4 regions of the Ensifer sp. Root142 genome follow, and region 3 is predicted to be linked to each of the others. Evidence: predicted binding sites of a transcription regulator. Region 3 holds the regulator's gene; each other region holds the start of a gene.
What was found. Region 3 encodes PhoB, which activates phosphate uptake and scavenging genes when phosphate is short. Its sites were predicted from a motif close to TGTCATNNANCTGTCAT; they were not measured.
Positions count from the first base shown of each region.

Region 1: a site for PhoB is predicted at 2,683-2,699, ahead of ASD52_RS29455 (LTA synthase family protein). Genes of this name have one in related genera too.
Region 2: a site for PhoB is predicted at 1,688-1,704, ahead of phnC (phosphonate ABC transporter ATP-binding protein). Genes of this name have one in related genera too.
Region 4: a site for PhoB is predicted at 4,151-4,167, ahead of ASD52_RS25450 (alkaline phosphatase). Genes of this name have one in related genera too.

Region 1 is NZ_LMFK01000044.1:190,242-196,194, forward strand. Features, by position in the region: gene ASD52_RS29440 (TolB family protein) at 1-419, opposite strand, end outside; gene ASD52_RS29445 (hypothetical protein) at 444-629, opposite strand; gene ASD52_RS29450 (NAD+ synthase) at 782-2,464, opposite strand; gene ASD52_RS29455 (LTA synthase family protein) at 2,734-4,656, shown strand; gene ASD52_RS29460 (DUF1003 domain-containing protein) at 4,914-5,462, shown strand; gene ASD52_RS29465 (TadE/TadG family type IV pilus assembly protein) at 5,658-5,953, shown strand, end outside.
Region 2 is NZ_LMFK01000049.1:46,221-52,173, reverse strand. Features, by position in the region: gene phnD (phosphonate ABC transporter substrate-binding protein) at 1-695, opposite strand, end outside; gene phnC (phosphonate ABC transporter ATP-binding protein) at 782-1,624, opposite strand; gene ASD52_RS35200 (FAD-binding oxidoreductase) at 1,793-2,920, opposite strand; gene ASD52_RS35195 (LysR family transcriptional regulator) at 3,001-3,957, opposite strand; gene ASD52_RS35190 (acyl-CoA dehydrogenase) at 4,258-5,445, shown strand; gene ASD52_RS35185 (CaiB/BaiF CoA-transferase family protein) at 5,456-5,953, shown strand, end outside.
Region 3 is NZ_LMFK01000012.1:248,214-254,166, forward strand. Features, by position in the region: gene pstA (phosphate ABC transporter permease PstA) at 1-337, shown strand, start outside; gene pstB (phosphate ABC transporter ATP-binding protein PstB) at 351-1,166, shown strand; gene phoU (phosphate signaling complex protein PhoU) at 1,223-1,933, shown strand; gene phoB (phosphate regulon transcriptional regulator PhoB) at 2,237-2,920, shown strand; gene ASD52_RS13720 (GcrA family cell cycle regulator) at 3,089-3,610, opposite strand; gene ASD52_RS13725 (aspartate aminotransferase family protein) at 4,032-5,231, shown strand; gene argF (ornithine carbamoyltransferase) at 5,361-5,953, shown strand, end outside.
Region 4 is NZ_LMFK01000034.1:118,672-124,624, reverse strand. Features, by position in the region: gene ASD52_RS25465 (FtsX-like permease family protein) at 1-1,086, opposite strand, end outside; gene ASD52_RS25460 (ATP-binding cassette domain-containing protein) at 1,083-1,772, opposite strand; gene ASD52_RS25455 (hypothetical protein) at 1,776-2,240, opposite strand; gene ASD52_RS25450 (alkaline phosphatase) at 2,350-4,101, opposite strand; gene ASD52_RS25445 (aspartate-semialdehyde dehydrogenase) at 4,490-5,524, shown strand; gene ASD52_RS25440 (lytic transglycosylase domain-containing protein) at 5,732-5,953, shown strand, end outside.

The DNA.
Region 1 (5,953 bases), on a different contig from region 3:
ACCGAGATCGTATAGATATCGAAGACCTGATCACGAATACCGCAATAGGTCAGTGCGCCGCCATCCGGCGACCAGCCGTGCCAGTAGGACGGGAGGTTGGGGGTGACAAGCCGCGGAGTGCCGCCAGAAGCCGGCAGCAGGTAGATCGCCGACTTGCCGAACTCGGTCTTGTCGCTGATCGCAATCGTGCTGCCATCAGGCGAAATGCCGTGGTCATTGTTGCAGAGATGGGCAAAGCCGGTTTCGATCTCGACCGGCTCCGAGCCGTCGAAGGCCAGCCGGTAAAGCCGGCCGTCGCCATTGATGATGAGATATCGCCCGTCCGGAGACCAATTCGGCGCCTCGACCAGCCGCTCCGTCTGCCAGACGACGCGAGTCTCGGCGGTAACGATGTCATAGGTTTCGATGGAACTGCGCATACGCTTCTCCTGCCGCAACCGCAGCTATTTGCTTTCTTCGCCCCGTGGCAGCACCGCCAAGACTTTGGCGCAGATCGACCGCATCAAGATGACGCTGCGCTGGTCTTGCCAGGTCGAGACCAAGCCCCAGGCCAGCAGCAGAAGAATGCAGACGAAGGCGACGCCGACGGTGACGAGACTACCGGTCGCAAGACCATAGACACCGAACACGGCCGGCGTCGCGAAACAGGCGATCTGCGCCGAAAGCTGCCCACCGGCAGAAACGTCGCTCAGCGACCACAGCCGGATCAGCCGGATTTCCTCCTCGGTGAACTCCGGCTGGCTTTCCTTGCCGTCCCGCCCTTCGGGGATGCGCTCACCGTCTATCCCCGATCGCGGAACCGGTTGGTGATTGGATAGCGCCGATCGCGGCCAAAATTCTTCTTGGTGATCTTCACGCCGGGCGCCGACTGTCGGCGCTTGTATTCGGCGATATAGAGCAGATGTTCGATGCGGTGTACCGTTGTCTCGTCATGACCACGAGCAACGATCTCCTCCGTGCTCATCTCCTTTTCGACGAGGCACTCCAGAATGTCATCGAGCACCGGATAGGGCGGCAGTGAATCCTGGTCCGTCTGGTTGGGGCGAAGCTCGGCCGACGGCGCCTTGTCGATGATGTTTTGCGGGATGACCACGCCGGATGGACCGAGCGCGCCCGGCGGCACGGTGGTGTTGCGCCAGCGCGAGATGCCATAGACCTCCATCTTGTAGAGGTCCTTGATCGGATTGAAGCCGCCGTTCATATCGCCATAGAGCGTGGCGTAGCCGACCGACATTTCCGACTTGTTGCCGGTGGTGACCACCATCGAGCCGAACTTGTTGGAGACGGCCATCAGGATCGTGCCGCGCGTGCGGCTCTGCAGGTTTTCCTCGGTGATGCCCGATTCCGTGCCCTCGAACATATCGGCCAGCGCGCCGAGAAATCCTTCGACCGGCTCTTCGATCGGCACGATATCGTAGCGGCAGCCGAGCGCTTCGGCGCAATCCTTGGCGTCCTTCAGCGAGTCCTTCGAGGTGTAGCGGTAAGGCAGCATGATCGTGCGTACCCGCTCCTCGCCGAGCGCATCAACGGCAAGTGCTGCGCAGATCGCCGAGTCGATGCCGCCGGACAGGCCGAGCACGACGTTCTTGAAACCGTTCTTGTTGACGTAGTCGCGGAAGCCGAGCATGCAGGCGCGATAGTCTGCCTCCTCCCGCTCCGGCAGGCGCGATTGCAGGCCGCCGGCACAGTGCCAGCCATTGTCGCCCTTTTTCCATTCGACGATCGACAGCGCCTCCTCGAACTGGCTCATCTGGAAGGCGAGCGACTTGTCCGTGTTGAAGGCGAAGCTCGCGCCGTCGAACACCAGTTCATCCTGACCGCCGAGCTGGTTGGCATAGATCATCGGCAGGCCGGTCTCTATCACCTGCTTGAGCACGACCTGATGGCGCACGTCCACCTTGCCGCGATGATAGGGCGAGCCGTTCGGTGACAGCAGGATTTCGGCGCCGCTTTCCGCCAGTGTCTCGCACACACCAAGATCGCCCCAGATGTCCTCGCAGATCGGGATACCAATGCGAATGCCGCGGAAATTGACCGGCCCTGGCATCTCGCCCTGGTCGAACACCCGCTTCTCGTCGAACTCGCCGTAATTCGGCAGATCGACCTTGTCGCGTACCGCAATGATCTTGCCGCCATCGAGCACGGCGACGGCATTGTGGCGCCCGGTCTTGGCCAGGCGCGGGAAGCCGATAATGACGCCCGGGCCGCCGTCGGCGGTCTCCTCGGCCAACTTTTCCACCGCCTGTAAACAGGCCTTGAGAAAAGCAGGCTTGAGAACCAGATCCTCCGGCGGATAGCCGGAAATGAAGAGCTCGGTGAGCAGCAGGAGGTCGGCGCCCTGGCGCGCCGCATCGGCGCGCGCCTCACGCGCTTTCGCCAGGTTTCCGGCGATATCGCCGACGGTCGGATTGAGCTGGGCGATTGCGATACGAAGCAGGGTGGGAGCGGCTTTGTGAGCGGTCATGAGCGGGCCTGTCGGTCTGTTCTCGAACGAATGCGTCTGACTTTCGCCCCGATCTTTAGCGCAATCCGCGCGAAAATGCCCACAGCCAATCGCCGCGAAGCGAAAAATTCCAAAAAATTCTGCGTTTCCGGTTTGTTATCGGCGCCGGCTCGCGCGTCCTCACGTCACGAAAACCTGTTTCCAAACACCCTGAACAAGTCATTCATCCCCTGTTCAAAATGACAGTCGTATGACAGTTACACGACACATTGATGAAATTGGAGAAGACGTTGGCCAATATCGATTCAGCCGTAGCGAGGAGATCACGAGTCTACGCTGGTAGACCCGGATTTGCCGCGCGGCACGCCAAGACGCTGACCTCCGCACGCAGTGCATTGTTCTCGCTGTCGATCGCGGCAGCCCTCGTTTTTGCAGTCGAGTTGATCGTGCGCCAGTCCATGGCCGACACGGTCGCCTACTTCCTCGATCCGACGCGCCCCGCATGGACCACCATCGGTGCATTCTTCCTGATCCTTCTCGCCATCGATGGCGTTTTCGGCCGCGAACACAAGTCCGCCGTGGTGCTCGCGCCGCTGGCGATCATACCGGCCATCATCTGCCAGCAGAAGCAGGTCTTTCTCTCCGACCCGCTCTATCCGACCGACTTCCTCTTTGGCCGCCAGATCCTCGAATTGATGCCTGTGCTTGTCAAGGATCGTCCGTGGACGGCCGTCGGCATCGTTGTCGGCCTCATCGCAGCCGTTACAACCATCGGCCTGTTGCTGCGTTACGCCTGGCGCAACTTCCCCAAGCTGACACGCCGCGAGCGCATCGCTCGCGCAGCTTTTGCGCTGCCGCTGCTCTTCGCCTTCTGGCACATCATGGATTACAACCAGTTCTCCTGGATCCGTGATCGCCTGAAGGTCATCCCGATCATGTGGGACCAGACCGAAAACTATCGTCACAACGGCTTTGCGCTGGCGTTTGCGATCAATCTGCCGATGGCCAACGTCAACGCGCCCGCCGGCTACATGGCCGATGCGATCGATCGCATCCCGGTCAAGCCGCTGCCGGCCGGCACCTCCCACCGCAGCAAGCCCGACGTCATCGTGCTGATGAGCGAATCCTTCTGGGATCCGACCCGTCTGCCGAACGTCAAGCTTTCGCCCGACCCGATGCCGACGATCCGCGAAATGCAATCTGGCAACGTGTTCTCGCCAGAGTTCGGCGGCATGACGGCCAATGTCGAATTCGAAGCGCTGACCGGCTTTTCGAATGCCTTCCTGCCCTATGGCAGCATTCCGTACCAACAGTACATCCGCAATCCGATCCCCTCGCTTGCCACCTTCTTCCGTGGCGAGGGTTACGTTTCGCGTGCCATCCATCCGTTCCAGAGCTGGTTCTGGAACCGCACCGCCGTCTACAAGGCCTTCGGCTTCGACACCTTCAAGTCGGAGGAGAATATGCCGCCGATGCAGAAGCGCGGCATTTTCGCCTCGGACGAATCCCTGACCAAGGAGATCATCCGCCAGGCGGACGCCATGGATGACCCCTTCTTCTTCTTCGCGGTAACGCTGCAGGGCCATGGCCCCTATGAGCCGAACCGCTATGCCAAGAATACCATCAAGGTCGAAGGCAACCTGCCGGAGAGCGATCGCCAGGTGCTTGAAACCTACGCCCAGGGCGTCAAGGAAGCCGACGAGAGCCTGAAGAAGCTGATGGACTGGGCCAAGCAACGTGACCGCGAAACCATCATCGTGCTCTTCGGCGACCACCTGCCGCCGTTGAACACGGTCTACACCAACACCGGTTTCATGAAGGGCGTGACCGCGGAGCGCAAGGGCTCGAAGGACCAGATGAAGGCGCAGCACGAAACTCCGCTCGTCGTCTGGTCGAACAAGACGGGTCCGAAGAAGAATGTCGGCACGATCAGCCCGGCCTTCCTTTCCTACCAGATCCTCAAGCAGTCCGGCTACGAGCATCCCTACTATACCGGCTTCCTCGGCAAGGTGCACGACCAGTACCGCGTCGTCGACCGCTACATGCTGATCCGCAAGAACGGCAAGGATGTCGCCGAATGGTCTCGTCAGCCGAAGGTCCCGGCCCTGCTGCGCGACTATCGCTTCCTCCAGCACGACATGATGTTCGGCAAGCGCTACTCGACCGACCGCTTCTTCAAGTCGCACGCGGATCTCTACGCCGCAGGCTTCTAAACCACACCCGCACACGTTCGTGCGACATCACTGGCCTCTGAACAGAGCCGGACGGTAAACCGCCCGGCTCTGTGCACTTTCTCATCTATCCCGTTGATTTCCTCGTCGAAGTGGTGCGCTTAAGCGCGTCGCGATCTTTCCGATTCGCTCACTGCGCTTTAGGCTCTTGTTTTTTGCCCGTGTCGTTATCGCAAATCCGCCGCACACTTTTGCGCGAAACGCTTTCGATATCGTCCGATCCATTTCCGGAGATAGCCATGCCGCATTTGAACGAACTCTCGCAGCACATCTTCGGCAAACCGATGGCCGAGCTCGGCGAAATCGAGCGCCGCATCCTGACCCGCGCCAAGGAACGACGCACCGTTGCAACCGACACCAATGCCGCGTTCAGCGCCGAGCTGTCCGTCGGCGACCGGCTCGCCGACGCCATTGCCAGGATTGGCGGCTCCTGGGGGTTCATTCTCAGCTTTTGCGGCTTTCTCGTCGTCTGGGTGATCATCAACACCGTCTTGCTGGTGACCGGGGCCTTCGATCCCTACCCCTTCATCTTCCTCAACCTGCTGCTTTCGATGCTGGCGGCGCTGCAGGCGCCGGTCATCATGATGTCCCAGAACCGGCAGGCCGAGCGCGATCGCTTCGCTGCGGCAAAGGACTATGAGGTCAATCTGAAGTCGGAAGTCGAGTTGATCGCCCTGCACCACAAGGTGGACGATGTGCTACTGCGCGAGATCGCCGAGCTGAGGACCGACATCGCCAATCTTAACCGCCAGCTTTCCCAGTATCGGCACATACCCGACAATGAATAGACACCGGACAAGCCACTAAAGCGCGCAAGAATCTGCAAGATTCCTAATTCAATCACAAATTTGTATTTTGCAACAATAGGCTATTTCTGACTATTGAAACAACCTATTAGCGTATCGAAAAATTAACACTTGGGGAGCACCGTCAAGGCGCAGGGACAGAGAAAAAGCAGTCACGGTTCGGTCGGAGTTGCTGATATGTCCAAAATAACGCGCCTGTTCGGCAGCCGCGATGGCGCTGCCGCAATTGAATTTGCAATCATCGCCCCTCTATTCTTTCTATGTGTGTTGACGTTGATCGCCTACGGCATCTACCTCAGCGCGGCCCACTCCATTCAGCAGATAGCCGCCGACGCAGCGCGCACCGCCATTGCCGGACTTTCCGAAGGCGAGCGAGAACGCCTTGCCACGGACTACATCCAGCGCACGACCATGGACCAAGCCTTCATCAAGCCGTCCCGTATGACGGTCACCGTCAAGGACGATGCTGGTAA
Region 2 (5,953 bases), on a different contig from region 3:
GACTTCCAGAGTTCGACCAGGTCATTCATGTCGAGGATGCCCTTGTCGACCATCTTCTTCAGGTTGCCCGAAGTGTAGCCGTCCTTGAATTCGCCGACGCCCGAACCGAAGGTCGTGCCGGCATCGAACGTGCCCTTGACGACTTCGAGAACCAGGTTTTCGTGACCGCCGCCGAAGCCGGTTTCACCGAAGAATTCCTTGACCGGCGCGCCGATCGATTCCGGCAGGGTGACGAGCGGGATGAGGTAGCCAGAGGTCGAGTCCGGATCGGCAAAGCCGAGCTTCTTGCCCTTCAGGTCTTCGAGCTTGGTGATGCCGGAGTCCTTGCGGGCGACCATGATCGAGTGGTAGCCGGTCGAACCGTCGGTCTGGACGGTCGTCAGGATCGGCTCGACCGCGTCGGCCTTGGCGAGGTAGATCTTGGCAAAGCCCGAAGCGCCGAGTTCGGCGTAGTCGAGCGTGCCGCCGAGCAGGCCCTGGATGACGCCGTCATAGTCGGCGGCCGGGAACAGCGAAACCTTTTCGACGCCGATTGCAGCCGGCAGCTTGTCGACGATACACTGGAAGTTGCGCAGGCGGTCGGCTTCGTTTTCGCCGCCGATGATACCGACGCGGAATTCCTTGAGGTCTTCGGCCTGAGCGTGGCCGACGAGGGCGAGCAGGGCGACAGCGCCCAGAAGAGCTTTCTTCAGCATAAGGTTCTCCCGTTTCTCCGGCTTTGCCGGATGATATTCGGTTTCAAAGAGGTGCCCTTGACGTGGGCCTTCGATCCTGGCGGGCGTCAGATGCCGGCCAGTGCCAGCGGCTGGAGGCCGGCAGATGCCGTTTGTTCCTGCGGAATGGCCGCCGGAATGTTGATGCTTGTCGAGGTCATCGATTCCTCGATGCCCGTATCGGCGCCGTAGATCTCGGCGACGGCGGCCGCCGTCAGGTCCTTCGGCTGGCCGTCGAAGACGACGCGGCCGTGCGCCATACCGATGATCCGCTCGCAGTAGTTGCGCGCCGTGTCGAGCGTGTGGAGATTGGTGATTACGGTGATGCCGTCGCGCTCGTTGATGTCGCGCAGCGCGTCCATGACGATCTTGGCGTTGAGCGGGTCGAGCGAGGCGATTGGCTCGTCAGCGAGCAGAACCTTCGGCTGCTGCATCAATGCGCGGGCGATGGCCACGCGCTGCTGCTGGCCGCCGGAAAGCGTGCCCGCCGCCTGCAGCGCCGTCTGCTCGATGCCGAGGCGCTCCAGCGCGCCGATCGCCATGATGCGCTCTTCGCGGGTAAACATGTTGAGGATGCTCAGAACCGTCGAACGATGGTTCAGGCGACCCAGCAGCACATTGGTCAGAACGTCGAGGCGCGGCACCAGATTGAACTGCTGGAAGATCATCGCGCAGTCGCGCTGCCAGTTGCGCAGTGCGGCACCGCGCAGTGACGAGACTTCCGTGCCGGCGAACTCGATCGAGCCGGACGACAGGTCGACCAGGCGATTGATCATGCGAAGCAGCGTCGACTTGCCAGCGCCGGAGCGGCCGATCACGCCGACCATCTGGCCCTGGGGAATGTCGAAGGTAACCGAGCTCACGGCTGTCTTCTTGCCGAACTGGCGGGTTACATTCTTCAACTGAAACATTTCTAGCAGGCCCTCTTTCGGGGAGACCGGTCATCGGTATGACACCTGCCATATCGGCGCTTCATGAAAGCGAAATGTCAGTTTCTTGTAGTTTATGTTACAGTTCACAGCCTCGCCGACATCCTTAACGGAATGTGACAATCGCAGCGGGATGGAGGTGCGTTGTCGCTACCTCAGGAAGCGCTCGGGGTTGAAACCGACTGGGTCAAGGCCGTTTGCGGCGAAGCTTTCGGGCGCCGGTAGGCCAATCAGCAGGTTTGCGGCAAGCGCGCCTAGTGCCGGCGACGTCAGAATGCCGTAGCCGCCCTGGCCGGCAAGCCAGAAGAAATCCGGACGATCCTTGGCGTGACCGATCACCGGCAGCTTGTCCGGTGAAAAGCTGCGCAAGCCAGCCCAGCTCTTGAAGATGCGGCGGACCGGGACGGTCGTCGCCTCTTCCACGTAGTGGGCGCCCCAGGCGACATCGATCTCCTCGGGCTGCACGTCCGTCGGTTCGCACGGCGTGGCGTCGGCAGGAGAGGCAAGCAGCCGCCCGCCTTCGGGCTTCATATAGAAGTCCTCGTCGATCTCGTTGATCTCGGGCATTGTCAGGGCATCGATCTCCGCGGGAAGGTCCACCGTGATCGCGCTGCGGCGATGCGGCACGATGCCGACCGGCGTCACGCCGAAGAGGCTTGCGACCGGGTCGGCCCAGCCGCCAGCCGCATTGACGATGACCTGGGCATGGATCTCGCCGGCATTCGTCGAAAGCACCCAGCCATTTGCCTCGCGGCGCGGAGCCACGATGTCGCTGCGCTCAATCACCTCGGCGCCATGGCGACGTGCGCCGCGCAGGTAACCCTGCAGCAGGTTCTCGACCTCGATGTCCCAGAAATTCGGGTCATAAAATGCGGCCGCCACATAGTCGCGCCGAAGAATCGGTACGCGGGTGATTGCTTCGTCGACAGTCAGCCTTCGCAGGTCGGGATTGACAGCGCTTTCCTCGGCAAACACCGCCTCAAGCCGTGCCACTTTCTCCGCATTGGCGATCATGACGCCGCCACGCTGCTTCAACAGCGGTACGTCGGAAAAGCCTTCGGGAGGCTGATCGAAGAAAGTCTTGGAGATCGCCGCGAGCTTGCACACTTCAGGGGCGTTGTACCGCAGAACGAATTCGGCGGCGGAGCGCCCGGTGCTGTGATAACCGAGCCCGTCTTCCCGCTCGATGACGGCAACGGAGCGGTGCGGTGCCAGAAAAAAGGCCAGCGAAAGGCCGGCAATGCCGCCACCAACGATTGCCACATCAAATTCACGCATGTCCCGACCCCGCTCCTGATTTGGTGGGACCATAGGCAGCGCGTGTTACGCGTTCAAATTTATAACGGGAAATGTCGCTATCAATTCTGCTGATGATCAAGGCAGTGATCAAGCGGCGCGGTATCGGCCACATGCGCAAGGAAGGCGGCCTCGGCCGGATTGAGAATCGAGTTCGGGTTGGAGATGCGAAACACATCCGTCGTTGGCAGGTTGTGGTAGGGCGGCAGTTGCCAAAGTCGTCCGCCGGCGACGGCGGGCGCTGCCAGATGATCCGGCAGCATGCCGATGCCGACGTTGGAGGCGATCAGCCGCATCACTTCCTCGACATTGCAGGAGACGGCCCGAACCTGCTGGCCAAACGAGCCAATGGCGCGCACTGCCGTCACGGAGTTCATATGCTGTCCGCCGAGCACATCGGCGATGAAGGCGATATAGGCATTGCCGCGAAGATCGTTGAAATCAACACCCTCGACACCGAACAGGGGATGCTCGCGGCCGCAGTAAAGCGCATAGCGCTCACGCACGTGGAAGCTCTTGTTCAGCCAGGTGGGGATGTTGCCGTCGCAAAGACCCATCGTCGCGATGTTGCGTTCGACTGCGCTCAGAACGTCCACAGTCGTGGCGACCGTCACCGAAATCGTTACCTTCGGATGCTGGATAAAGAAGCTCTCGAGCTTCCGGTCCCAGGCCGGGTTGTGGGCATGGCTGACGACATGAATGTTGAGGTGGCCGGTGATTTCCTCGCCCGCCGTTTCAAGGACGTTGGGAAGCCGGATGACGGCCGCGAAGATGTCGCGGCACTGCGCGTGCAATCGGGCGCCGGCATCGGTCAGGTCGAAGCGGCCCGGGCGGCGGTCGATGAGCTTTTGCCCAACGGTCTGTTCGAGCCGCTTGAGCGCCATGCTGACGGCCGGCTGCTGCAGCAGGAGCCTGTTGGCCGCAGCGGTGATGCTGCCTTCCTCCACCACGACGACGAATGTGCGCAGCAAGTTCCAGTCGAGATTGTGAGCAAAGCGTTCTAAGCGGTCGTTGGCCATTGGCGGGTACGAGCATGGACCTTTAGCGTGGCACTGGCGCGGCGCGGTGACGACGAGCGCCGCCAAGTGAACCCGACTCTTGTCGCCATATTTCGACGGATTTGCAACATGAACGGCACCTGGCGACCGGTGGCACGCCCAATGTGTAGCGCGCAAGGAGTCCGGCGGCACTTCACAGCCGATTGTGTGGCGCTCAGCGAGGCCATTCCGCAGGCGCATGAGGCGGTGCCTCAATTTCGTTTGAAAGCCTTGGTTCTGCTTGCCATAACCGCAAGTGGAAAAATCCGATGGGAGAGAAACATGGCCGGCAAGACGCAATTTCAATGGGACGACGCGTTCCTCCTCGAAGATCAGTTGACCGAGGACGAGCGCATGATCCGCGACACGGCACGAGCCTATGCACAGGATCGCCTGCAGCCGCGGGTCATCGCTGCCTATCGCGAAGAATCGACTGATCCCGAAATCTTCCGGGAAATGGGCGAACTTGGTCTGCTCGGCGCGACCGTATCGGAGACCTACGGCGGTGTCGGCGCTTCCTATGTCGCCTATGGTCTTGTCGCCCGCGAAGTCGAGCGCGTCGATTCCGGCTACCGATCGATGATGAGCGTGCAATCCTCGCTGGTCATCTACCCGATCTACGCCTATGGCTCGGAGGAGCAGAAGCAGAAGTATCTGCCGAAGCTGATCAGCGGCGAATGGATCGGCTGCTTCGGCCTGACGGAGCCTGACGCCGGTTCCGACCCCGGCGGCATGAAGACCCGTGCCATCAAGACGGAGAACGGCTACCGTCTCGTCGGCTCGAAGATGTGGATCTCCAATGCGCCGATCGCCGATGTCTTTGTCGTCTGGGCAAAGTCCGAAGCCCATGGCAATGCCATTCGCGGCTTCGTGCTCGACAAGGGCATGAAGCGCCTCTCGGCGCCGAAGATTGCCGGCAAGCTGTCGCTGCGCGCCTCGATCACCGGCGAAATCGTCATGGACAATGTCGAGGTCGGCGAAGATGCGCTGCTGCCGAATGTCGAGGGGCTCAAGGGCCCGTTCGGCTGCCTCAACCGCGCCCGCTACGGCATTTCCTGGGGTGCGCTTGGCGCGGCCGAGTTCTGCTGGCACGCCGCTCGTCAATACGGTCTCGACCGCAAGCAGTTCAACCGCCCGCTCGCTCAGACGCAGCTCTTCCAGAAGAAGCTCGCAGACATGCAGACGGAGATCTCGCTCGGACTTCAGGGTTCGCTGCGCGTCGGTCGCCTGATGGATGAAGGCCGCATGGCGCCGGAAATGATCTCGATCGTCAAGCGCAACAATTGCGGCAAGGCACTCGACATCGCCCGCATGGCCCGCGACATGCACGGCGGCAATGGCATCTCCGAGGAATACCAGGTGATGCGCCACATGGTGAACCTCGAGACGGTCAACACCTATGAGGGCACGCACGACGTTCATGCGCTGATCCTCGGCCGCGCCCAGACCGGCCTCCAGGCCTTCTTCTGAGCGGCCGATCATGGAAGCGCCACTGAAGGGTATTCGCGTTCTTGAGCTTGCCCGCATTCTCGCCGGTCCCTGGATCGGCCAGACGCTCGCCGATCTCGGCGCCGACGTCATCAAGGTGGAGAGCCCGGCGGGTGACGACACCCGCACCTGGGGCCCCCCATTCGTCGCCGGCGAGGAGGGGGAGAAGCTCGACGCGGCCTATTTCCACGCCTGCAATCGCGGCAAGCGCTCGGTGGTGCTCGATTTCACCACCGAGGAAGGGCAGGAGGCGGTGCGCCGGCTGGTGGCACAATCCGACGTCCTGCTGGAAAACTTCAAGGTCGGCGGCCTCGAGAAATATGGTCTCGACTACGCGAGCCTGAAGAAGGTCAATCCGCGCCTGATCTATTGCTCGGTCACGGGCTTCGGTCAGGATGGACCCTATGCGCATCGCGCCGGTTACGATTACATCGTCCAGGGCATGAGCGGGATCATGGATCTGACCGGCGAGCCGGATCGTGAGCCGCAG
Region 3 (5,953 bases):
CGGTCTCGGTGCGTCGAAGATGCAGACCATCTTCCACCACGTCCTGCCGCTGGCGATGCCGGGCATCCTGACCGGCACGATCATCGGTCTCGCCCATGCACTTGGCGAAACCGCGCCGCTGCTGTTGATCGGCATGGTCGCCTTCGTCGTCGATTATCCCGGCTCGCCGATGGAGCCGTCGACCGCGCTGCCGGTGCAGATCTACATGTGGGCCAACGAGGCGGAACGCGCCTTCGTCGAGCGCACATCCGGCGCGATCATCATTCTTCTCATCTTCCTCGTCGTCATGAACCTTGGCGCCATTCTGTTGCGACGTCGCTTTGAGCGCCGTTGGTAGTGAGGTAATTACTATGAACATCATGTCAGAAGCAGCAGTCGAAAAAGCCTTGGATCAGAAAATGAACACCGTGCCCTACAAGATGATCGGCAAGGATGTGTCGGTCTACTACGGCGAGAAGCGTGCGCTTTTCGACGTCAATCTCAATATCCGCGAGAACACGGTGACAGCGCTGATCGGCCCTTCGGGCTGCGGCAAGTCGACCTTCCTGCGCACGCTGAACCGCATGAACGACACCATCGAGAACTGCCGCGTCACCGGCAAGATCACGCTCGATGAAGACGACATCTACGACCCGACGATCGACGTCGTGGAACTGCGAGCCCGCGTCGGCATGGTGTTCCAGAAGCCGAACCCGTTCCCGAAGTCGATCTACGACAACGTCGCCTACGGCCCGCGCATCCACGGGCTTGCCCGCACCAAGTCTGAGTTCGACGAAGTCGTCGAGACCAGCCTGCAGAAGGCTGGTTTGTGGAACGAGGTGAAGGATCGCCTGCAGGAGCCGGGCACCGGTCTTTCGGGCGGCCAGCAGCAGCGTCTGTGCATCGCGCGCGCCGTTGCCGTCAGCCCTGAAGTGATCCTGATGGACGAGCCCTGTTCGGCGCTCGATCCGATCGCGACGGCCAAGGTCGAGGAACTGATCCACGAGCTGCGTACCAACTTCACGATCGTCATCGTCACCCACTCGATGCAGCAGGCGGCGCGTGTTTCGCAGCGCACTGCCATGTTCCACCTCGGCAATCTTGTCGAGGAGAACGACACCGACAAGATGTTCACCAATCCGGATGACCAGCGTACCCAGGACTACATCATGGGCCGGTTCGGTTGATGGCCGAAGCTCCTCTTCACCCCGTTTCCTGAACGCGCCCGCAAGGATCGAAGACTATGTCCATGCACATAATGTCCGCCTACGACGAAGAACTGAAATATCTCACGCGCCGCATCTCCGAGATGGGCGGGCTTGCCGAGCAGATGGTGGGCGAATCCGTTCGTGCGCTTGTCAATTCTGACCTCGCCTTGGCGCAGAAGGTGATCTCCGACGACACCATCCTCGATGAAGCCGAACGCCAGATCGGCGAAAAGGCAATCGTCACCATCGCCAAGCGCCAGCCCGTTGCTGCCGACCTGCGCGAGATCATGGGATCGATCCGCATCGCGTCCGATCTGGAGCGCGTCGGCGACCTCGGCAAGAACAACGCCAAGCGTGTCATCGCGGTTGCCGGCTCCGGCATCCCGCGCAAGCTGGCGCGCGGTCTTGAACACCTGGCAGAGCTTGCGCTGGTGCAGCTCAAGGAAGTCCTCGACGTCTACGCTTCCCGCTCGCCGGAGAAGGCCAACAGCATCCGCGAGCGCGACGAGGAGATCGACGCGATCTACACCTCGCTGTTCCGCGAGCTGCTCACCTACATGATGGAAGATCCGCGCAACATCACGCCCTGCACGCATCTTCTCTTCTGTGCCAAGAACATCGAGCGTATCGGCGACCACGCCACCAATATCGCCGAGACGATCTACTACATGGCGACGGGCGCGCAGCCGGAAGGCGAGCGTCCGAAGGACGACAATACGTCGACGCTGGGTGCCGTGAAGGACTAACGCATGTCGCGCAAAAGTGCGCAGCGGTTTTGCGATAACGACATGTGCAAAAACAAGAACTTAAAGCACAACAAGCGCATCTTAGAGATCGCGACGCGCTTTAAGACCCGGATACGTTCGAGTGCCTGCTTATGAACCTGCTCCGGTCGCAGCCCTGGTTGCGGCCCTGCTCTACTGCGTCTGAAGCTATACGTTTTCGCGCGTGCCTATGAAAACGCGCGGAGTGCTCCAGATTCTATATGTTCGAGCATCTCTTTGCGTTCGATCGAACGCGAGACGCTCTGGGTAAGGAGACGTTGCCTGATGTTGCCGAAAATCGCCGTTGTCGAAGACGAAGAGGCGCTGAGTGTCCTGCTGCGTTATAACCTCGAAGCCGAAGGGTTCGATGTTGATACGATCCTGCGCGGAGACGAGGCGGAGATCCGCCTACAGGAGCGCCTCCCGGATCTCCTGATCCTCGACTGGATGCTGCCGGGCGTTTCCGGCATCGAGCTTTGCCGCCGGCTGCGCCAACGTCCGGAAACCGAGCGCCTGCCGATCATCATGCTGACGGCGCGCGGCGAGGAGAGCGAGCGGGTTCGTGGCCTTGCCACCGGCGCCGACGATTATGTCGTCAAGCCGTTCTCGACCCCGGAGCTGATGGCCCGTGTCAAGGCGATGCTGCGGCGCGCCAAGCCCGAGGTCCTCTCGACGCTGCTTCGCTGCGGCGACATCGAGCTCGATCGCGAGACCCATCGCGTGCATCGCCGCACCCGCGAGGTCCGCCTTGGTCCGACGGAATTCCGCCTGCTCGAATTCCTGATGTCGTCGCCGGGCCGGGTGTTCTCGCGCTCGCAACTCCTTGATGGCGTCTGGGGCCACGATATCTATGTCGACGAGCGCACCGTCGACGTGCATGTCGGTCGCTTGCGCAAGGCACTGAATTTCTCGAGCATGCCTGATGTCATCCGCACCGTTCGCGGTGCCGGCTACTCGCTCGAAAGCTGAGCCAGCCGGCCACTGCAGCGCCGCGCATCTTAATGGACGCGCAAAGGTCGCTGTTGCATCTTGAATTGCGGCATGTTTCCTTGAAGCGAATACGAACCAGGGAAACATGCAGCAGCCAATAAAAAAGGGGCCGTGCGGCCCCTTTTCTGCATGTGGTTTTCGGTCGTCTCAGCGAGCGCGACGGCGCTCGGAGGTCGGCTGATAGGCAAGCCGCGCATGGAATGTGCAATAGGGCGAAGCTTCCGGGGAATCGTTGCCGCAGAAGTGGAATTCTTCCTTGAGCGGGTCGCCGATCGGCCATTTGCAGGTGCGCTCGGTCAACTGCGTCAGCTCCAGGCGGCGCGACATTGGCACGACCACATCCGTCTGGATGCGGAAATCCTGTTCGGCGACGAGATCGACTTCGACCTCTTCCTTGAGCACGGTCGCGCCGGCCGCACGGGTAACCGTCCGTGTCGTGACGCGCGAAGCGTAGTTCGGAGCGCGCGGCGCCGAAGTCGGGCGCTGCTTCGGCCGGGTCGCGGCGGTGGTTCCGCCAGCCTTGGCCCTGCCGGGCAGGCTCAGCCGGTGAACCTTGCCGATGACCGCATTGCGGCTGACGCCGCCGAGCTGTGCCGCGATCTGGCTCGCGCTCAGGCCCTCGGACCAAAGCTTCTTCAGTTTTTCCACCCGCTCGTCAGTCCAGTTCATTTCTGCACTCTCCGTTCTCAGCGTTGGCGATGACAGAATCTCTCACCACGCTCCGGACAGGCTCCGGAGCTGCAACGCGATAACACTTTTGGTGACTAGGCCCGCCGCATGCGTCTAGTAATTGAACATTAACCTACTGACCGGCGGACTCCGTGGCAAGAGTCCCGCGAATCGCGCCGAATCGATTTCTTGGTTTTCCCCAACTTGCTCGGTGGGCGTTGCATTTTTGCAAGCCCCGTCGCGTGATTTTTTCGTCGCATGGATCAGACCCGTCCGACCGCACTGCAAAGCTTGGTTTTGTTGACATTGCGCTGCGAAATAGGAATAGTGCCTGCGCCGCCGCAAGGCGGCATTTTTAATTTTTTGCCGCGCTCAACAGGGGCTCGGATCGATGCCGATAGCAATGAAGGAGAGGCTCGCCATGACTGCAACCACGCCGCTTTACGACACCTACATGCGTGCGCCGTTGCGTTTCGAGCGAGGAGAGGGCGTCTGGTTGATCGCCGAAGACGGCTCGCGCTATCTCGACTTCGCCGCCGGCGTCGCCGTCAACTCGCTTGGCCATGCGCATCCGCATCTGGTCGAGGCGTTGAAGGCGCAGGCCGAGAAGGTCTGGCACCTGTCCAACCTTTATGAGGTCCCCGGCCAGGAGAGCCTTGCACGCCGGCTGACGGCCGTCACCTTCGCCGATCGTGTCTTCTTCACCAACTCGGGTGCCGAGGCGCTCGAATGCGCGATCAAGACTGCGCGTCGCTACCACTATGCCAAGGGCAATCCGGAGAAGTTCCACATCATCACCTTCGAGGGTGCCTTCCACGGACGCACGATCGCGACCATCGCGGCGGGTGGTCAGCAGAAGTACATCGAGGGCTTTGGCCCGAAGGCCCCGGGTTTCTATCAGGTTCCCTTCGGCGATATCACGGCGCTCAAGGATGCGATCACCGACGAGACGGCGGCGATCCTGATCGAGCCGATCCAGGGCGAGGGCGGCATCCGCCCGGTCACCAAGGAATTCATGCAGGAGCTGCGCGCGCTTTGCGACGAGTTCGGTCTGCTGCTGATCCTCGACGAGGTCCAGTCCGGCGTCGGCCGCACCGGCAAGCTTTTCGCCTATGAATGGGCTGGCATCCGTCCGGATATCATGGCTGTCGCCAAGGGCATCGGCGGCGGCTTCCCGCTCGGTGCCTGCCTTGCGACCGAAGAGGCGGCTGCCGGCATGGTCGCCGGTACGCACGGTTCGACCTATGGCGGCAACCCGCTTGCCATGGCTGTCGGCAACGCCGTGCTCGACGTCATCCTGGCCGACGGTTTCCTGGAGCATGTCCGCGACGTGGCCCTGGTCTTCCGCCAGGGCCTCGCGTCGTTGAAGGACCGTTTCCCCGATGTGATCGAGGATATCCGCGGCGACGGCCTGATGCTCGGCATCAAGGCGAAAGGCCCTTCGGCCGATCTCCTGAAGGCGATCCGCGCGGAGAAGCTGCTGGCTGTTCCGGCCGGCGAAAACGTCCTGCGCCTGTTGCCGCCGCTGACGGTGACCGCCGCGGAAGCGCGCGAAGGCCTGGCGCGGATCGAGCGCGCGGCCGAAGCCGTGAGAAGCAGCAGCGGTACCGCCGCAGCCTAATTTGTGAACCCGGAGATCGGCAGCGATTTTCCCAAGGGTCCATGCGCGAGCCCAAGGTGTCGAGCGTTCTTTTGGCTCTTCGACACCGGTCGCGCTCCACGGGCCATTCTGAGACAGGAATTGACTACGATGGCAGGCACAAGACATTTCATCGATCTTTCGGCCATGACGGCAGCCGATCTGCGCACGATCATCGATGACGCACGCGTGCGAAAGACGGCGACGAAGGCCGGAACCGCCGAAAAGCCGCTCGCCGGCAAGATGTTGGCGATGATCTTCGAAAAGCCTTCGACCCGCACGCGCGTCTCCTTTGACGTCGGCATGCGCCAGCTCGGCGGCGAAACCCTGTTTCTCTCGGGCACCGAAATGCAGCTCGGCCGCGCCGAGACCATCGGCGACACTGCCAAGGTGCTGTCACGCTACGTCGATGCGATCATGATCCGCACCACCGATCATCGCCGTCTTCTCGAGCTTGCCGAGCACGCCACGGTGCCCGTCATCAACGGCCTGACCGACGACACCCATCCCTGCCAGATCATGGCCGATATCATGACCTTCGAGGAGCATCGCGGCCCGGTGAAGGGCAAGACCATCGCCTGGACCGGCGACGGAAACAACGTGCTTCACTCGCTGATCGAGGGCTCGGCCCGTTTCGGCTACCGCATGAACATGGCGGTGCCGCTCGGTTCCGAGCCGCACGACAAGATCCTCAACTGGGCGCG
Region 4 (5,953 bases), on a different contig from region 3:
CTTTGCGGCACCGAAGCCAAGCGCGAAACCGGAAAGCACACCGGCGGCAATCAGCGCAAACAGTTCGCTCCAGACGATGACAAACACCGCCGTGCGCGGCGCGCCGAAGGCACGAAGCGCCCCGATCTGCCGTCGGCGCTGGCCGACATGCAGGATCGTGACGAGCAGGATCGCGGCTGCGACCAGAACCTGAGCGCCCGTCGTCACTCCCACGAGCACCCGCTTGGCGTCGCCAAGTGTCGCATAGAGGTTCGTCAGCACCTCGCCGGGAAAAACCGCCAGTGTCGAGTTGCTGCGATAGTCCTGCCGGAGCTTGTAGGCGTCGGCGATCGATTTCGGTTTGACGAGGATCGCGGGCAGGCCGGGCGTGGCCTTGCTCCAATTCTCGTCGAGCGCCGCGTCCGCATCGATATGAGGGTGATCCGCCTCGACACCGGACGCGGCCTCGTCATGCGCGTGATCGTCGGCATCATCGTGTTCCGCCGCTTCCATTCCATGCAGCGCCCAGACCGCCTGCATCGGAACCAAAATGGCACGGTCCCAGGCGGTGCCCGTGGGCTTGAGGCGCCCGACAATGCGATAGGCGAGTTCCGTGTGGGCGTGGCCGCCGAGTTCGGCAAGTCCATGGGTCGGCTTGACCGTATAACCGAGTGGCAAATCGACGGCGGCGCCGGCAACCGCTTCACCAAGGGCGGCAAAGGCGCGGCCTTCGGCAAGCTGTTCGAGTTCCGCAAGCAACCCGGTGGAGGTGCCGACAACGGCATAGCCGCCAAAGCTGTCACCGAAGCCGACCGGTGCTGCGGAGGCGACGCGCGGATCGGCAAGAAGGCGCGGCAGAACCGTGCCTTCCATCAGCGGCAGCGGCGAGGGTTGCAGGAAGATCGATGAAAGCACGAGCTGGGTCTCGCTGCCGGGGGCGCCGATCACGAGGTCGAACTTGTCGGCAGCACGCGCACTGCCGAGCCGAAGCGCCCGTTCCTGCAAGGTGACGGCGACGCCGAGCGCCGTCGCCAACGCAACCAGGAGGACGACGACGAGCGAACCGGCCCAGAGGCGGCGCAGATCCGCAAGGATGAAACCGATCATGCCGCGCGCTCCTCGATGAGGCCATCTTCGACGATGCGCCCGGCGGCAAGCCGGATGCGACGGTCCATACGCCGCGTCAGCGCCAGATCGTGCGTCGCAACGATCAGCGTGCAGCCGCTTTCGCGTGAAAGCTCGAGCAGCAGGTCGCCGACGGTCTCGCCGGCGTCGCTGTCGAGGCTGGCGGTCGGCTCGTCGGCAATGACCACACCCGGCTTGCGCAAAAGCGCGCGGGCGATCGCCACCCGCTGCATTTCACCGCGCGACATGGTTTCGATCATCTGGGTCGGCCGGGTGAGGCCGACACGCAGAAGCAGATGTTCAGCACGGGCGCCGACATCACGGCTCATCGCGCCGGAGAGCCTTGTCGGCAGCAGAACGTTGTCCAGAGCACTGAGGCCGGGGAAAAGATGAAAGTCCTGCAGGACCAGACCGATATTGGCGCCGCACCAACGGTCACGACGGCCCTCGGAGAGCGCGCAGATATCGACATCGCCCCAGAGGATGCGGCCCTGTCCGACCCGCTCGAGCCCGGTCAGGATGCTGATCAGCGTGCTTTTGCCGGATCCTGACGCACCTGTGAGCGCCACACGGCTGCCGGCGGCGACGTCAAGGCTGTCGATCGCAAGAGCGGGTGCGGCAAGTCCGGGAAAGCTGACATCGACGCCTGCGAGTTGAAGACCAAGCATGCCCTAGACCGCGTAAAATTGAGACGAGCGCAGACGCAGCAGGCTGACGAATCCGGTCTCCGGATCGGTCCAGGAGCCGACCTCCAGTGTCCCGCGAACCTCGATCGTCTGGCCGGGCGGCACGAAGGTCTGCTTCTCCCCGAGATAGACGACGACGATATTGTCCGGCCAATCGGAATCCGACGAACAAAACGGGCAAAGCGCCATCGGAACTTCCGTCAGCACGAAGAACGCTGCCTCTGCCTTGAGCGGCGGCGCCATGAAGCCGCGCATGCGGACTTCCTGACCGGCAAGGCTCTTCACCTTTGTCGAGAATTCGAGGCCGAGTACACTGACCTTGCCGTAGAGCTCATCGAAAGTGAGACTGGCGTCGGCCAGGGCCGCATGCCCGTCGAACGCGACAACCGCGCCGGCAATCAGGCCGAGCACAGCTCGACGGCTCAAGGATATGGGTGTCGGTAGGGTCATCGTCTTATCGCCAAGAGTACCCCGGCAGCGCATGGGCGTGATGTGGCCGGGAATGAACGTCAGCGTGAAGCCTCCTCCCCGTTTCAGGGAGGAGGCGGGTTTCAAACAATCAGTTGGTCTGCTTCACGCCGAGGGCAAGCGCATCGACGAGAACGCGGTAGACGTCGCTCTGCTCCATGTAGCCTCTGAAGCCCTCGCTGCCCGGACCTTCCGACTGCAGCACGACGTCGTCGACCGTGTGCTGGCCGGTGCTTTCGTCCTTCGGCAGGATGCCGACGCGCAGCACGGCGCCGGGCATGTCCTTGTAAGCTTCGTTGGCGACATACTCGTCCTTCTCGTTCTTCACCGCCGGCTCGAACGGCCCGTCCAGCTTGGGGCTGAAGGTTTCGTAGTAGTCGGGGAAGTTTGAGACGAACATCGCCAGACGACGGCTCGCGTCGATCTTGTCGGGGAAGCCGTCCTTGTTCTCGTCGGTATAGTTCGGGAAGCCCGCCGAAGCGCCTGTTTTGACCTTGTCGCGGCCTTCCTTGCCCTCGACGGTGTCGTCGATGATGCCGAGCAGTGAGACGCCATGGGTATGGTCGCCGGTCACGACAACCAGCGTATCCGGGTTGTTCTTCGCGAACGCGCGGGCAACGCCGACCGCCTGGTCGAACTCGATGGTCTCGACGACGGCGCGCTCCATGTCGAGCGGATGGCTCATCTTGTCGATCGAGGCGCCCTCGACCATCAGGAAGAAGCCGTTTTCGTTCTTCGACAGCCTGTCGAGCGCGGTCTTGATCATGTCGACAAGGCCTGGCTGGCCGGGGAACTTTTCGACCGTGCCCTTCTTCAGGAACTCGCGATCAAGCGTCACGTCCATGTTGCCGGTGTGGAACAGACCGAGAAGCTTGCCGTCGGCGGGCGCATTGGCAAGTTCGCTCTTGTCGGTCGCAAGCGCATAACCGGCTTCCTGGAAAAGCTTGATGTAGTCCTGGTTGTCCTTGCGCTTGGAGCCGGGCGTCTCCTTGCCGAGGAAATAGGCCGAGCCTCCGCCAAGGATGACCTCCGGCTTGACGTCGTAGATCATGCCGACGATCTCGGCCTTGTCGCTGCGGTTGCGGGTGTGGGCGACGACGGCGGCCGGCGTGGCGTCCTCGATTTCCGAGGTCGTGACGAGACCGATCGACTTCTGCGTCTGGCGGCGCAGCGCTTCGGCAATGGTCTCGACCCGTGGATCGTCGAGGCTGTCGGGCGTGCGGTCGCCATAGACGCCCACGGCGTTGATCACGGTCTTGTGGCCGGTCATGTAGGCCGACATGGTGTTGGCGCTGTCGGTGTCGATCGAATTGGTCGCCGACGTGCCGATGAAGGCCATGCGCTCGAGGTCGTCCATGTTGAGGCGGCCATTAGCCTTACCCTCGGTCATGCCCTTCGACATGATGCGGGCGGCGGTGCGGTGCGCAACCGAAAGGCCATCGCCAAGCAGGAAGATGACGTTCTTGACCTTCGGCTGCTCCGCCGTGGCATAGACGTGCCAGGTCACGGTCTTCGTCTCTCCGCCAGCCGTCACTTCGACCTTGTAGCTGCCCGGTGCGCCAATTATAGCGTTGCGCAGGAGCAGGGCCGAACCGAGCTCCTTGTCTTCCTTGCCCTTTTCCATCGCGACATAGGCGGCTTCGGCACCGAGCGCTGCCTTGTAGTCCTGGCCGTTGACGGTCACCTTGATGTCTTCCGCCTTGACGGCGCTCTTGAGCTCGACCTTGAAATCGAACGGGGAACCGGCAAGAATTGTCGCGCGATCAATGGGATAGACGTCTGCGGCCTGAGCGGCGTGGGCCAGAACCGTCGTGGCAAAGAGGGTGGCAAGAAGCATACGCATGGCAATCGTCCCTTTGAGGTGTCGGATTGCGCGGTCGTAACGCCCGGCGATGACAGCGACATGACATTGCGATCACGTTTGCAGGCGCCAAGCATCGCACGCTTGACTCGCCGATAGAAACAATTATTACGAGCCTCGGAAAGGAAGGCATTCCATGCTTCGCCGCGAACACAACTTCGCTGACAGCAGCGTCCTGGCAGAAATCGCCGGGCAGGATATGCGTTTTCCAGCTTCCTTCAAAACAACGGCCAAAACGACGACGAAAACCGTCTGACGTCTCTGGCCCTCCGCTCTCTCCCCGGTTTGGCCGGGGACAGGAACCCTCGCGGCGGATCGCGCGGTTTCCCCCTCCACCCGACGAGGAGAGACAAAAAAGAGAGCTTAGATCATGGGTTTCAAGATTGCAGTCGCAGGCGCCACCGGCAATGTCGGCCGGGAGATGCTGAACATCCTTTCGGAACGCGGCTTTCCCGCCGATGAAGTGGTCGCCCTTGCTTCCGCCCGTTCCCAGGGCACGGAAGTTTCCTTCGGCGACAAGACGCTCAAGGTCAAGAACCTCGAAAACTACGATTTCTCCGATACCGATATCTGCCTGATGTCGGCCGGCGGCGCGGTTTCGCTGAAGTATTCGCCGAAGATCGGCCAGCAGGGTTGCGTCGTCATCGACAATTCCTCGGCCTGGCGTTACGACTCCGAAGTGCCGCTGATCGTGCCGGAAGTGAACCCGGACGCGATCACGCTCTTCACCAAGAAGAACATCATCGCCAATCCGAATTGCTCGACCGCCCAGCTCGTCGTCGCGCTGAAGCCGCTGCACGACCACGCCAAGATCAAGCGCGTCGTCGTCTCGACCTACCAGTCGGTTTCCGGCGCCGGCAAGGACGGCATGGACGAACTCTTCAACCAGACCCGTGCGGTCTTCGTTGCCGACCCGATCGAATCGAAGAAGTTCACCAAGCGCATCGCCTTCAACGTCATTCCGCACATCGACGTCTTCATGGAAGACGGCTACACCAAGGAAGAGTGGAAGGTTCTGGCCGAGACCAAGAAGATGCTCGACCCGAAGATCAAGGTGACCTGCACGGCCGTGCGCGTCCCGGTCTTCATCGGCCATTCGGAATCGGTCAACATCGAGTTCGAAAACGAGATCACCGCTGACGAGGCGCGCGATATCCTGCGCGAAGCACCGGGTTGCCTTGTTGTCGACAAGCACGAGAACGGCGGCTACGTAACGCCTTACGAGTGCGCCGGCGAAGACGCGACCTACATCTCGCGCATCCGCGAAGACGCAACCGTCGAAAACGGCCTCAACATCTGGGTCGTTTCCGATAACCTGCGCAAGGGTGCGGCACTCAACGCGATCCAGATCGCCGAGCTGCTCATCAACCGCGGTCTGATCCGCGCCAAGAAGCAGGCCGCCTGAACAAACAGACGGTAAAGCACGAATAAGAACCCCGCCTGGCCCGTTATCGGCCTGCGGGGTTTCCTGTTTCACGGATCCGTGCGCAAAATTGATCGGATTCACGTGAAACCGTTAGGAAATTTCCGCCAATGAGGGGCGGGTGACAGAGCCGGCAAAGGCTGGCATCTTCCTAACGGCAACCAGATTTGGGCAATGACGGGGTATTTCATGCACACGGCAAAGTGCGTAGCGATTGGGCTTGCGGCCCTGATTTCAACGGCGATCCTTCCGGCGACCGCGTCGGCGGCACAGTGCGGCAACGACGGCAGCGGTTTCGCGGCCTGGATGACGCAGTTCAAGCAGGAAGCCTCCGGCAACGGCATCAGCCCTGCGGCGCTCGACAAGGCGCTCTCCGGCGTTTCCTACAACAAGGCGACGATCCGCGCCGAC